2 regions of the Microbacterium sp. CnD16-F genome follow, and region 2 is predicted to be linked to the other one. Evidence: predicted binding sites of a transcription regulator. Region 2 holds the regulator's gene; the other holds the start of a gene.
The links. Region 2 encodes HspR, which represses chaperone genes until heat shock. Its sites were predicted from a motif close to AAGTTGAGTCNNNNNGACTCAACTT; they were not measured.
Positions count from the first base shown of each region.

Region 1: the regulator HspR is predicted to act here: its motif matches at 3,959-3,983, upstream of NH287_RS09565 (Hsp20/alpha crystallin family protein).

Region 1 covers NZ_JAMXSA010000031.1:2,893-10,079, reverse strand. Annotated here, with positions in the region: gene NH287_RS09585 (PhoX family phosphatase) at 1-1,572, shown strand, start outside; gene NH287_RS09580 (TetR/AcrR family transcriptional regulator) at 1,647-2,192, opposite strand; gene NH287_RS09575 (LPXTG cell wall anchor domain-containing protein) at 2,408-2,941, opposite strand; gene NH287_RS09570 (MarR family winged helix-turn-helix transcriptional regulator) at 2,978-3,406, shown strand; gene NH287_RS09565 (Hsp20/alpha crystallin family protein) at 3,481-3,930, opposite strand; gene NH287_RS09560 (hypothetical protein) at 4,070-4,297, shown strand; partial or broken gene NH287_RS15265 (S9 family peptidase) at 4,334-5,269, shown strand; gene NH287_RS15260 (prolyl oligopeptidase family serine peptidase) at 5,432-6,121, shown strand; gene NH287_RS09550 (DUF3459 domain-containing protein) at 6,167-7,187, shown strand, end outside.
Region 2 covers NZ_JAMXSA010000042.1:8,999-16,185, forward strand. Annotated here, with positions in the region: gene NH287_RS11215 (glycosyltransferase) at 1-563, opposite strand, end outside; gene NH287_RS11220 (glycosyltransferase) at 565-1,764, opposite strand; gene NH287_RS11225 (endonuclease/exonuclease/phosphatase family protein) at 1,913-3,124, opposite strand; gene NH287_RS11230 (hypothetical protein) at 3,156-3,746, shown strand; gene NH287_RS11235 (hypothetical protein) at 3,794-4,714, opposite strand; gene NH287_RS11240 (heat shock protein transcriptional repressor HspR) at 4,879-5,319, opposite strand; gene NH287_RS11245 (DnaJ C-terminal domain-containing protein) at 5,330-6,310, opposite strand; gene NH287_RS11250 (nucleotide exchange factor GrpE) at 6,325-6,924, opposite strand; gene dnaK (molecular chaperone DnaK) at 6,927-7,187, opposite strand, start outside.

The DNA of each region.
Region 1 (7,187 bases), on a different contig from region 2:
TACCTCGACATCCTCGCCGACCGCAGCGGCAAGACGGGCGTGCTCGTCAACAACCACGAGTACGTGAACCCGAACATCATGTTCCCACCGTCGACGGATGCCGCCGAGCTCCGCCGTCGCGGCGAGGTCTACAAGGCGGCGCAGGGCATGTCCGTCGTCGAGATCACGCGCCGTCGTCGCGGTGCCCCCTGGCGCTACGTCGTGGACGGCCGCCGCAACCGCCGGATCACCGTCGAGACGGTGTTCGAGCTGACCGGTCCCGCCGTGGGTTCCGACCTGGTCACCACCGCCGCCGACCCGGAGGGTCGCTGGGTCAAGGGGACCCTCGGCAACTGCGCCGGCGGCACGACGCCGTGGGGCACGATCCTCTCGGGCGAGGAGAACTTCAACGGCTACTTCGCCTGGGCCGCCGACACGACGGGCCAGAAGCGGTACCAGGCGAGTGCCTCGCGCACGACGTCGACCGGATGGGAGCAGTACGACCCCCGTTTCAACTCGTTCGACCCCGGCTACGTCAACGAGCCCAACCGCTTCGGATACATCGTCGAGATCGACCCCGAGGACCCCACCTCGACGCCGAAGAAGCACACCGCGATGGGGCGCTTCAAGCACGAGGGCGCGAACGTCATCGTGGCCGAGGACCGCCGCGTGGTGGCCTACATGGGCGACGACGAGCGCAACGACTACCTCTACAAGTTCGTCTCGAAGAACCGCATCAGCTCGTCGCGCAAGAAGAACATGACGCTGCTGTCGGAGGGCGACCTGTTCGTCGCCCGCTTCCGCGGCGACTCGCCGGCGGCGCAGATCGACGGCTCGGGCACGCTGCCCGCGGACGGCGCCTTCGACGGCACCGGCGAGTGGGTCGCCCTCACCCGCAACGGCAGGAGCGTCGTGCCGGGCATGACGATCGAGGAGGTGCTGGTCTTCACGCGGCTGGCCGCCGACAAGGTGGGGGCGACCAAGATGGACCGCCCCGAGGACGTGCAGCCGAGCCCGCGCACCGGCAAGGTCTACGTCGCACTGACGAACAACACAGACCGCGGCAAGACCTCGATGGTGGATGAGGCGAACCCCCGCACCGGCAACCGGTACGGTCACGTGATCGAGCTGACCGAGCGCCGCGGCCAGGCCGGGACGAGCTTCGGCTGGAGCATCCTGCTGCAGTGCGGCAACCCGTCCGACCCGAGCACCTACTTCGCGGGCTACCCGAAGGACAAGGTGTCGCCGATCTCGTGCCCCGACAACCTCGCCTTCGACGAGGACGGCACGCTCTGGATCTCGACCGACGGCGCCCCCAGCACGATCGGGTTCAACGACGGACTGTTCCGCGTGCCGCTCGAGGGTCGGGAGCGCGGTCACGTGCAGCAGTTCCTCGCGGTCCCCCGCGAGGCCGAGACGTGCGGACCCGTCATCCACGCCCGCGAGAAGCTCGTCTTCGTCGCGGTGCAACATCCCGGCGAGAACGGGACGGTCGCGGCTCCCACGTCGCTGTTCCCCGACTACGGGTCGACGCGACGGGGCGATGTGCCGAACGCGCCGCGCCCGTCGGTCGTGCAGGTCTACCGGGCCTAGCCCCGGCCGCAACGCACGAGGGCTCGCACCCGCTCCGGGTGCGAGCCCTCAACGGCGTCCGGGTCGCGATGGCCTCAGTGCACGCCCGGCCACCACTCCGGCATCAACCGGAAAATGCGGGCCTCGGCGGCTGCGGCATCCGTGTCGTCCTCGCGGATCCAGACGTCCATCACGCCGACCAGGCCCCCGGCGATGAAGGCCGCGGCCTCGTCGCGGTCGCGCGGGGACCGCGGTGCGTCGCGGACACCCGCCTCGGCGAGTTCCTCCAGGGCGATGTGGGCGCGTCGGCGCAGACTGTCGCTCAGCGCGGCATGCAGCGCGCCGCGGGCCGAGGACTCGAGCAGGGCGCGGTAGAGGTCGCGGCTCCCGGCGAGCCACTCGAGCAGGCGGCGGGTCACGGCGTGGTAGACGTGGGCCGCATCCGCTTCGGTGGCGATGTCCACACCGATCGCGGCGATCGCGTCGATCTCTTCGGTCAGCATCGTGACGGCGAACTCGTCGACCCCCGCGGCGTGCTTGTAGAACGTGGTGCGGTGCACGCCCGCTTCACGGCAGAGCTCCGCGACCGACACCGCCGCGAGGGGCCGGTCCGCCAGCAGGCGGACGAGCGCTGCGCGCAAGAGCCGGGGTCGAGGGAGCTCCAGCGCACCCCTTGCCCGTCCATCACAAATTGATAACAAGAAACCCTTGCCACCGTTATCTCGTCGTTATACATTCGTTGCACGGTAGATGTTTTGCTGTGGCAGCTACCGACATGTGATTGCAGGACACTCTTGGTGCAAAGGGACAAGGGCCGGCTGGATGCCTCTCCAGCCGGCCCTTACTGCGTGACGCGTCAGACGGTCGCGCTCCGACGGCGTCGCATCACCAGCACGGCGCCGAGCGCGAGCAACGCCGCACTGGTACCGCCTGCGATCCACACCGGACCCGACTGACCGCCGGCCGACGCGAGCTCGTCGCCGACGGCGACGACCTCTTCCTCGGCCACAGTGACAGAGGCCCAGCCGACCAGCTCACCCGACTCGTCGACGACGGCCACCCGGTGACGGCCCTCGTCCCACGGGTCGCCCTCCGCGTCCACCGCCGATTCGAGGTTCGGCCGCAGCGGCTGACCGTCGTACTCGTCGGGGATCACCCGTCGGATGCCGCGGTTCTGGTCGGTCTCGGGGAACCGCGCCACGAACTCCTCGACCACCAGCATCCGACTCGTGCCATCCTCGGCGCGGGTCAGCGTGTAGTCGACGGTCAGACCGTCGAAGGAGAAGTCCTCAACGTCGGCGTTCGCCGTCGAGGGAGCGCCCACGAGAACGCCGAGCGCGACGGCGACGACGGCTCCGGCACGGGCGAGACGACGGGACCAGGGCTGCACGCGGTCAACCCTATGAGCGACGCTACAGTTGACGCCATGACCGACCGTCGCCTCGCCATCGCTGCCTGGGAGAGCCTCTTCCGCGCGCAGCACGAGGTCCTGGCGGAGATCTCGCGGGACTTTGAGGACGACGACCTCTCGAGCGCCGAATACGACGTGCTCCTGACCGTCACGCGCTGCGAGGGTCACACCGCGCGGCTGCGCGACGTGACGGCGAACATGCTCATCAGCCAGCCGAGCGTGTCGCGCCTGGTCGACCGGATGGTGGCGCGCGGGCTCGTCGCGAAGTGCCCCGACCCCAACGACGGCCGCGGCGCCGTGCTGCGCGCCACGGAGCAGGGCGCGGCGATGTTCCGCCGGCTCGCGACGACGCACGGCCGCACCATCGCCGAGCGGATGTCGGTGCTCACCGACGACGAACTCGCCGAACTCGAGCGGCTCACCGCTCGCCTGCGCGGCGTCTGACGACACAAAAATCGCCCCGCACCCGAGACGGGGTGCGGGGCGATCGTCGTCTCACCGCCGGAGCGGTGCGCCGGTCACTGGTCGATCGGCTGCGGCTCGCTCTCGCGGGTGGTGATGGTCGGGGACGAACCGTCGGCGACGACCTCGACCTTGCGCGGCTTGGCCTTCTCGCTCACCGGGATGGTGACGGTCAGCACACCGTTGTTGTAGGTCGCGGTGATCGCGTCGGTGTCGATGCCCTGGCCGAGGTTCAGCTGGCGGAGGAAGCTCGCGGTCTCACGCTCGCGCGTGATCCACTTGACCCCCTCGCCCGACGACAGCGTGCGCTCGGCGCGGATGGTCAGCAGCTGGCCGTCGACGTCGATGTCGACCGAGCCCGGGTCGATGCCGGGGAGGTCGGCGTTCAGCACGTAGTGGTCGCCGTCGCGGTACAGGTCCATCGGCATCCGTCGCGGGCCGCGGCGCGTGTCGAAGAGCGTCGACGCCAGGCGGTCGATTTCACGGAACGGGTCGTAGGTCGCCATGATTCTCTCCTTTGTCCAAGTGGTCTGAAAGTTGAGCCCCTGCGGCTCAAGTACCTCCAGATTAGCACTCGCGCATGGAGAGTGCCAATGGTTCTCGCACGGCGAACGACGCGGCGGAGGTGCCCCGTAGGCTGACCGCATGAGCGCCCACGAGATCGCCCCCGAGCCCGCCGACCCGTTCCTCTGGCTGGAGGAGATCGACGGATCCGCCGCTCGCGCGTGGGCCGCGGAGCGCACCGCCGAGACCGAAGGCGCCTATGCGGGCGCTGCCCGCGACGCGCTCGAGACCCGGCTCACCGGCATCCTGCAGGACCCCGACCGCCTCGTCGTCCCGAGTCGTCACGGCGACCTCATGTACGACCTGTGACGGGATGCCGACAACCCGCGCGGCCTCTGGCGCCGGACGTCCCTCGCCGCCTTCACGGCGGGCACCCCGGACTGGGAGGTCCTGCTCGACGTCGACGCACTGGGCCGCGAGGAGGGGAGGACCTGGGCCTTCGCCGGCGCGACGCACGGGCCGGCCGGCAGCAGCCGCGCGCTCGTGCGCCTGAGCCCCGACGGCGGAGACGCCGCCGTGGTGCGCGAGTTCGATCTGGAGACCCGCCGCTTCGTCGAGGACTCCCCCTTCGCCCTCGACGCGGAGAAGTCCGTGATCGCGTGGGTCGACCGCGACACGCTGCTCGTCGCCACGGCCCTGCACGGCGGCGGCGTCACGGACTCGGGCTATCCGATCACCGCCCGTGCCTGGCGCCGCGGCGAATCGCTCGAGGACGCGCCGCCGATCCTCACGGGTGTCCCGTCGGACGTCGGCGTGTTCGCGCACGTCGATCACACCGGCGGCGCGGCGACGCCGATCGTCGTCATCGCGCACGACTTCTTCCACTCCGAGGCATGGGTGTGGGACGGCACCGAACCGCACCTGATCGCCGTGCCGCAGGACGCGCACGCCGACGTGCACGGCGACCTGGTCGCCGTCCGGACGACGACGCCGTGGCGCATCGGCGACACGACGCATCCGTCGGGCACCCTCCTGCTCGGCCCCCTCGAGACCGTGACGAGCGGGGACGGGTCGGACCTGCGCGTCGCGTTCGCGCCGACCGACACCGCGGTGCTCGAGTCCTGGACGTGGACGAAGACCCGCCTCGTGCTGACGATCCTCGACCGCGTGCAGAGCCGGCTGGTGTCGCTCGACCCGGCGACGCTGACCGGTGTCGAGCTCGACCTCGGGCTCGGCGACGACGACCTCTTCAGCGCGAACGTCGCCACGGCGGACGACGACGAGGACGACCAGCTCTGGGTCGTCGCGCGCGGCTTCCTCACACCGCCCACCCTGCTCGTCCTCGACCCGGGCGCGGAGCCGCGGGTCGTCGACCGCAGCCGCGCGACCTTCGACGCGACGGGTCTCGTCGCCGAGCAGCACTGGGCGACGTCGGCCGACGGCACCCGGGTGCCGTACTTCGAGGTCGGCCCCCGCGAGCGTCACGGGGCGCTGCCCGTGCTGATGAACGGCTACGGCGGCTTCGAGCACGCGCTGACGCCGGAGTACCCGACGATCGTGGGCCCGGCCTGGCTCGAACAGGGTCGGGTGTACGTCGTCGCGAACATCCGGGGCGGCGGCGAGTTCGGCCCGGAATGGCACCTCGCGGCGCTCCGCGAGAACCGCCACCGCGCGTACGAGGACTTCGCCGCTGTCTCCCGCGACCTCGTGGCGCGCGGGGTCTCGACCCCCGACCGCATCGCCTGCCACGGGCGCAGCAACGGCGGCCTGCTCGTCGGCAACATGCTGACCCAGAACCCCGACGACTTCGGCGCGATCGTCTGCGGCGTCCCGCTCCTCGACATGCGCCGGTACACGCGCCTGTCCGCCGGCGCGAGCTGGATCGCCGAGTACGGCGATCCCGACGACCCCGCCGACTGGGAGTTCGTGAAGACCTTCTCGCCGTACCACCTCATCGAGCCCGGGCGGCGGTACCCGGCATCCCTCATCTACGCGGCGGCCAGCGACGACCGGGTCGGGCCGGTGCAGGCGCGCAAGATGGCGGCGCGGTTGGCGGACGAGACGGATGCCGAGGTGCACTACCTCGAGCCCGTCGAAGGCGGTCACGCGGGCACCATCGACGCGGCGGCCACCGCGGCGCTGCACGCGACGATCCACGCGTTCCTCGACAGCACGGTGGGCCGCGCCGGCTGAGGCGGGAACGCCCGCCCTCTACGCTGGGAGCGGGAGGTCCACCGCATGAGCACCATGGGGGCCGTCGAGGACGAACTCGCGGCCACGCTGTCGACCGTTGCGGAGCGCACCCGCGTCGACGAGGCCGCGGCGGACCGCATCCGTCGGCACCTTCCCGCGCTGCACGCCGCCCTCGCCGAGCGGGCGGACTCCTCGTCGTCGCTGCTGGCCGACCTCGTGACCGCAGCGGTGGTGGCGGCGAACGGTCGCTCGCTCGAACTCAAGGTGCACGGCGAGCAGCGCGCGGCGCACGCGCCGATGTCCCGCTCGCGCTACGCCCTCGGCGCGGCGTGCTTCGCGGATCGCTACGCCGGCAACGTCGCCGGGCTCCGCGACGAGATCCCGGCGCTGCGCGAACTCGGCGTGAGCGTGCTGCACGTGCAGTCACCGTTCGCCCGGCGCGAGGACGGCGCCGTCGACCTGCGCCGCGGCGACCCCGGACTCGGCTCGATCGACCGGCTCTCCGACCTGGCGGCCGAACTGCGCCTGTCGGGGATCGCCCTGGCCGTCGACGTCCCCGCCGCCTCGGATCTGCGCGTGTTCGTCGACGATCTGCTGTTCCTGTCCGGCCGCGGCGTCGAGGTCTTCCTCGTCCCCGACCGCGAGACGGCGGCGGTCATCGCCCCGGTGCTCGCGATCGGTGCGCCCGGGGTCGAGGTGCTGCCGGCATCCCCCGGGTCCGCGCCGCTGTGGCAGGCGTTCGCCACCGGGGACGCCGCTCCCCTGCAGCACGCGCTCGAGCGACGTGACGGACGCAGCGACGTCGTCGCCGTCCGCGACGCCGACGCGGTCGTATGGCAGACGGATGCCGCCGAGCTCACCGCGCGCTACACCGACGGCTCCGCCTTCGGCCGGGGGATCGCGATCGACGGCGGCGTCGCGGGGACCACGGCCTCGCTCGCCGGCGTCGAGGCCGGCGACCCGCTCGGCGAGGCGCGGGTGGTGCTGGCCCACGCGCTCCTGCTGAGCCTGCCGGGGCTGCCGATGCTGTGGCTCGGCGACGAGGTGGGCCAGCTCAACGACCCGA
Region 2 (7,187 bases):
GTCGTCCCCTCGGGCAGGAGGGCGGCGAGACGCTGCGGGGCGTTCGGGATCACGACGACCGGCCGCTTCGTCAGCCGCACGCGGGCGAACTGGCGCGCGCTCGTCTCGCTCACCGTCGCGACGAGGTCGGCCGCGTCGAGCGTCCAGCGCTGCGGCCAGTACGACAGGTGGAACAGCCGCCAACCCAGCCGCACGTACCAGGGCAGCGCCCGCGGGGGCGTGCGGTGCCGGTAGTAGATCGTGTCGTGCAGCGTGAGGATCAGGCGGAACCGCCGCCCCGCCGACCCGATCGTCTGCATCGGCGAGAACAGCACGTCGGGTCGGTGCCGGTTCAGCAGCAGCGACGCGAACGGTTCCTTGGCCGACGTCGGCGAGTGGATCGTGAGGGTGATCGCACCCTTCGGCAGGAACGCCCGCTGCCGTTCGTCGTGGATGAGGAAGGTGACCTCGGTGCGGTGGGCGGATGCGGCATCCGCCACCGCCTGCGCGAGCTCGGCCGAGTAGCGACTGATGCCGTCGTGGAAGTCCGTGCGGATGTAGCGCGCGTCGAAGAACAGACGCATGTCAGACGTCGAGCGGTTCGCCGCGGTAGAGCTTCTCGAACGTGTCGAGGGTGCGCTCGATGTCGTGGATGTCGACGCCGTCGAGCGACGCGTGCTGCATGCGCGAGTACTCGGCCTGGTCGGCGGTGAGCACGGTGCGGATCTTCTCGGCGAGCTCGTCGACGTTCCCGGGCTCGAAGAGGTAGCCGTTCTCGCCGTCGTGGACGAGGTGCGGCAGCGCGACGGCGTTCGCGGCGATGACGGGCAGGCCCGAGGCCATGGCTTCCATCGTCGCGATCGACTGCAGCTCGGCGACCGAGGCGATGACGAAGACGTCCGCCCGCGTGTAGGCCGCCCGCAGCTCGTCCTCCGACACCCGTCCGCGGAACGTGACCCGGTCCTCGAGCCCGAGGCGCTGCGTGACCTGTCCGAGGTTCTTGCGCTGGTCGCCGCCCCCGACGATCTCGAACTCGATGTCGAGGTCGGGCAGCTTCGCGATCGCCTCGAGGGTGACCTCGACGTGCTTCTCGGTCGTGAGGCGTCCGACGAACAGGACGCGCCGGCGCTTCTCACGCGGCGCGAGGTTCGGGGTGTAGTTGCTCTTGCGGATGCCGCAGCTGATCGGGATGACACCCTGGATGTCGATCGTGCTCTCGAGGAACTCCGCGGCCTTGCGCGTGGGGGTCGTCACGGCGCGCGACATCTTGAAGGTGCGCTCCGCATCCGCCCACGCGATCTTGAGGAAGATGTCGTAGAGGAACTTCGGCAGCAGCGTGAAGTCGAGGATGTTGTCGGCCATGATGTGGTTCGTCGCCACGACCGGGATGCCGCGCTGGTTCGCGATGCGTGTCAGCGCACGACCGATGACGATGTGCGACTGGCTGTGGACGACGTCGACGTCCACCGTGTCGAGGATCTGCCGCGCGTAGTGCTTGCCCCTCCACGGCAGCACGAAACGCAGCCAGTCGTGGGGCCGGTACCGCCAGCCGGGCAGGCGGTGGACGGTGAGCTTCTGCCCCTCGATCTCCTCGGTGAACACGCCGTGGTTGCGGTGCCCGACGCTCGGCGTCGCGACGTGCACGTGGTGGCCGCGCTCGGCGAGCCCGGCGGCGAGGCGTTCGGTGAAGCGTGCGCCACCGTTCACGTCGGGCGCGAACGTGTCGGCCGCGATCACGATGGTGAGGGGTCCGCGTTCAGAAGCGGGATGGTCCGGGGGCGTCATGGTCACGGGGTACGGGCCAATCTGTGCGTCGATGGCGGGAGTGGTGGGTCCCACCGGTGGGGCGCAGGGATGCGGGGGCGCCGGGCCTCGATTCTAGCCGGGGGCCGGGAACTCCTCCGCTGGGAGCCCGGCGCGCCCCGCCCCCGGATCAGCGCAAACCGAGGCGCACCGAGAGCGGGTGGTGGTCCGACCCGAGCGGCCCGATCCACTTTCCGCCCGCCGTCTTGCCCGCGTTCGCCCACCGGAACACGACCGACCGCGACGGCCGCACGAGCACCTTGTCGACGTGGTCGCCCCACGTGACGCTGACGAACGGGGTGAGCGACATGGTCGGGTTCGCGGTGTTGTAGTGCTGCAGGCTGAGCGCTCGCGCCTGGTCGTACGCGTCATGCCAGCCGCGCTGCTCGAGCACCGCCATGGTCTTGTCGCCGGTGCGGGACTTGTGCGTGTTGAAGTCGCCCAGGACGATCACCGGCGCCTTCGTCCAGTCGGTGAGCGACCGATGCGTCTTGTTCAGCCTGGTCAGGGTCGCCGAGATCGCGTCGGCGAGCTTGCCGGCCTCGTACTCGCGCTGACGGACGACGGATGCGGAGGTGCCGACCACGAGGTGCGTGTTGGCGACGAGCAGATAGGCGCCGGAACTGTGCCGCACGGCGGCCCACGACATCCCCTTGCCGGCCGACGCGTAGGTCGAGGGGAAGAGCGTCGCGCCGGAGGTCGCGCCCCCGGACTTCGCGGCGACGGGGGCGAACCGGCCGGTGCGGATGAGGATGTCGTTCTGCCCGTTGTAGGCGAACCGGTAGCCCGAGGGGGCGGCGGTGTACTTCGACGCCTCCTGCAGGGCGACGATGTCGGGGGCGAGCTCGGCGATGCGCTTGTCGATGACGGTCTTGCGCGAGGCGATGCCCGAGCAGACGTTGGAGCAGACGTTCCAGCTCACCGCGTGATAGCTCGGCCACGACGCCGGCAGGGTCGCCTGCGCCGTGATCGTCTCGTGCGCGACCGGCGACGAGCGCGGACCCATGCCGGCCGACGACACCCCGCGCACCTGGATGAAGTAGGCGACCCCGGGCTTCAACCCCGTGACCGTCGCCTTGGAGGTCGTGGTCTTCTGGTTGACGGGGTGCTCGGGCCGCGTGACCTGCGCGTGGCTCGTGCCGGCGTAGACGTAGTAGCTCGTCGCTCCCGGGATGTCGGCCCAGTCGACCGTCAGCGAGGTCGTCGAGGCGCCGACGTAGTTCACGAGGCCGGCCCTGGGAGGGACGGAGGCGGCGAACGCGGGCGAGGCGGGAAGGGTGAGGGCGAGCGCGATCGCAACGATCACTGCGACGGCGCTGCGAGCGTGGGGGACGCGCAGCATAGGCGGATGGTAGCAACCTACGCTTGTCGGCATGACGCGAATCTCTGCCCAGGCGGACCCCGCGCGATGGGTCCCGATCACGGGATCCTTCGGGTTCCGTGGACGACGCGCCCGCAAGAAGGCGATCGGGATGCTGCTCGCCCAGGCGAACGCCGCGTTCGGCCGCGAGCAGCCCGGTAGCAAGGTGGCGGCGTGGGCGATGAGCCAGGCGATCCCCGCCCTCATGCGCCGCGCCGACGGGCGGCTGCTCGCGTGGGTGTGGAGGGACGATCCCGAGCTGCTCGTCGCGATGGCCCAGGTGCAGGAGCTCACGCCCCAGCTGCGCACGATGCGGGCGAGCATGCCGATCGAGTACGACGACACCGTCACGTTCACCGGCTCGCCCCTGGGTGTCGGCGAGAAGCTCGAGATGCCGCTGCCGCCGAACCCGCGTCAGACCCCCTTCGCGTCGTACACGTGGGACACCGGCACCCACCTGGTGACCCTGACCGCCGTCATCGCCGACCGCGAGCGCTTCGGCGTCGTCCTCCCTGCGGTCGATGAGCTGGCCCGCTCGCTGCGACTGGTCGACGACCTGACCGTCGGCGAGGGCCCCGGCACCCTCCGCATCGACCCCGCCTGACCCCCGGCATCCCGCCTCCGTCGCCGAGACGTCGCAGATGGTCACTTTCACCGGCGCGCAGCGACCATCTGCGACGCCTCGGGGCGCCATCCCCGCTCGAGGAGGGCGGCGCGGGTGCGCTCGAGTGCCCACCGGCGGGCGGCGCCGCGATGCGAACGGTTCACCCGGATGACCCGCCACCCCGCCGCGGCGAGGTCGTCCAACCGATCCACGTCGCGCGCGAACTGACGGTCGTCGAGGCGATGCTGCTGCCCGTCGTATTCGAGCAGCACCTTCGTCGGCGCGTGGACCAGATCGCCGTAGGCGAGGAACCGACCGTGCGCATCCCGGATCTCGGCATTCACCTCGAACGGCGGAAGCCCGGCCTCCCGCGCGTCCAGCCGAAGGAACGTCTCCGCGACGGAATCGGTTTGCGGCTCCGTGAGCTCGAGCGCACGTCGCAATCGCCGCACGCCGCGCGACCCGTCCCGCTCGGCGACCGCGGCCTCCAGCGCATCGACAGTGAGCACAGGGTGGTGGCGACGGAGCAGCGCATCCGCCGCGACGACGAGCTCACGGTCGCTGAGAAGGGATGCCGCCTGGCACCACGCGACCGCCGGCTCGACCACCGGCATCCCGTCCACCAGCCGGAGGCGGGCCGCCTGGGAACGGTGCCCGCGCACTCCCGCCCCGCGAGCCCGAACGATCGGTGGGATCGCGGTCACATCGAGGGTGGACCGGAGTCGATCGGGAGCCCACCCTCCCGCGAGGACGAGCGCCGTCGCGTGCGAGAAATGCTCCCCGGCCCGCAGCTTGGGCAGATAGCCGAGGGCGAGCGCCCTGACGTCGTGAGCCTCTTCAGGGGAACGGACACCGTAGAACGGCGCCGCAAGGGACGGATGCCGCAACCGACGGCGCGTGACGCCGGCGTCGAGAGCGTGCGCGACGAGGAAGCGGTCGGGGAGACCCGGGGGAAGGACACTCGACATCCGCCAACGATCCCGCCGCGATCACCGTCACCCACCCGCCCGTCGACCCCTTGTGGACATCCGCCCGCCCGTCGGACCCCTGGAGAAGCCTCGAGACGTCGCAGATGGTCGCTTCAGACGCCGTCGGGCGACCATCTGCGACCCCTCGGCGACCGCCGGAAGCGTCAGTCGTCGGAGGGGGACGGATGCGGGCGCCACAGCACGACGTCGGTCGCGCGGCGCACGCGCGTTCCCTGACGGAGCGTGACGACCGAGCCGGTCGCGCCGGCGGCGAACACGCGGGCACCGCGGCGGGCGGCGACCTCGTCGCGCAGGCGCGCCTGCAGTCCCGAGACCTCGCGGCGCAGCATCCGCACCTCGTTCTCGAGCTCGATGATGCGCGAGATCGCCGGCAGGCTCACGCCGTCGGCCGACATCTGGGCCACCTCGCGCAGCTGCGCCACGTGCCGCAGGGAGTACCGGCGCGACCCGCCACGGGTGCGCGCCGGTACCACAAGGCCCAGCCGGTCGTACTGACGGAGGGTCTGCGGGTGCATGCCGGCGAGCTCGGCCGCGACCGCGATCGCCAGGATCGGGGCCTCTTCGTCGACCTGCTCGTTCGCCATGCCTCTCACCTCACTCGCGCGCCTTGGCCATCAGATCGGCGCGGGGGTTCTCCTTGGGTTCCAGCTCGTGGAAGCGTTCCAGCGCCTCGCGCGCCGGTCCGTCCAGGTGCGTCGGGACCGCGACCTGCACCTCGGCGAGCAGGTCGCCGGTGCCCTTCGCGGTCTGCACGCCCCGCCCCTTGACGCGCAGCACGCGCCCCGACGGGGTGCCGGGGGCCACGCGCAGCTTGACGACGTCGCCGCCGAGCGTGGGCACCTCGATCGTGGCGCCGAGGGCCGCTTCGGTGAACGTGACGGGGACGTGGATGCGGAGATTCAGCCCTTCACGCGTGAAGACGGGATGCGGGCGCACGCCCACCGTCAGCACGATGTCGCCCGCCTCACCGCCGTCCGGGGAGGGCCGGCCGCGCCCGCGCAGCTTGATCTTCTGGCCGTCCGAGACCCCCGCGGGGATCTTGACCTTGATCGGCCTGCCGTCCTCGCCCTGCAGGGTGATCGTGTCGCCCTTCACGGCCGTGGTGAAGTCGAGGGTCGTGCGGGCGGTGACGTCGGCACCGCGCTGCGGACCGCCGAAGCCACGGAACCCGCCGCTCGGCTGCCCGAAGCGGCCCGAGCCGAAGCGGCCCCCGCCCTGCTGCCCGAACATCGCGAACAGGTCGTCGAAGTCGGCCTGCTGGCTGCCTCCTCCGGTCGAGAACCTGCTGAACACGTCCTCGAATCCGCCGCCGCTCGCGCCGGGCTGGAAGCGCGCTCCTGAGCCCATGGCGCGCAGCTGGTCGTACTCGGCGCGCTGCTCCTTGTCGCTGAGCACCGAGTACGCCTCGCTGATCTCCTTGAACTTCGCCTCGGCCGCGGCATCCCCCGCGTTCGAGTCGGGGTGGTAGGTGCGCGCCAGCTTGCGGTACGTCTTCTTCAACTCGGCATCCGAGACGTCCTTCGACACACCGAGGACCTTGTAGAAGTCCTTGTCGAACCAGTCCTGACTGGCCATTGCCCCTCCCTCCCTTACTCGGCCGGGACGGCGACGACGACCTTGGCGGGACGCAGCTCGAGGTCGCCCAGGCGGTAGCCCACCTCGACCACTTCGAGGATCGTCGCCTCGGTGGTGCCGGGAGTCGGCGCCTGGAAGATCGCCTCGTGCTGCTGCGGGTCGAAGGCCTCACCGGCTTCGCCGTAGCGCTCGACGCCCAGGCGGGCGACGACCGTGCGGATCTTGTCGGCGATCGCGGCGAGGGGTGTGCCCTCCTCGAGGTCGCCGTGCTTTTCGGCACGGTCGAGGTCGTCGAGGACCGGCAGCATCCCCTTCGCGACCGAACCCTTGGCGCGCGCGATCTCCACCTCGCGCTGCTCCTCGGTGCGGCGTCGGTAGTTGGCGTATTCGGCCTGGACGCGCTTGAGGTCGAGGACGAGGTCGTGCTCCTCGGCGGGTGCATCGGCCACCGCGGCCTCGTCGGACTGGGCGGCACCGAGGATGTCGTCGACCGTCAGCTCTTCGGGCTGCGTGTCGGGACCGTCGGCGGCGCCCTCCGGGGCCGCCTGGTCGGCAGCCCCGGAGTCCACGACCTCGTCCCCGTCGTCGGGCCCCTCGAAGTCCTTGTCCGCCATGCTTACTTCTTCTCGTCCTCGTCGTCGACGACCTCGGCGTCGACGACATCCTCATCGGATGCCGCCTGCTCACCGGCCGGCGCGTCGGTCGGGGCCTGTGCGGCCTCGGCCTGGCTGGCGGCGTAGATCGCCTCGCCGATCTTCGTCTGCGACGAGTTCAGCTTGTCGTAGGCGTCCTTGACGGTGTCGTCGTTGTCGCCCGCGAGCGCCGTCTTGAGGGCGTCGACGTCGGCCTGGACCTCGGTCTTGACGTCCTCGGGCAG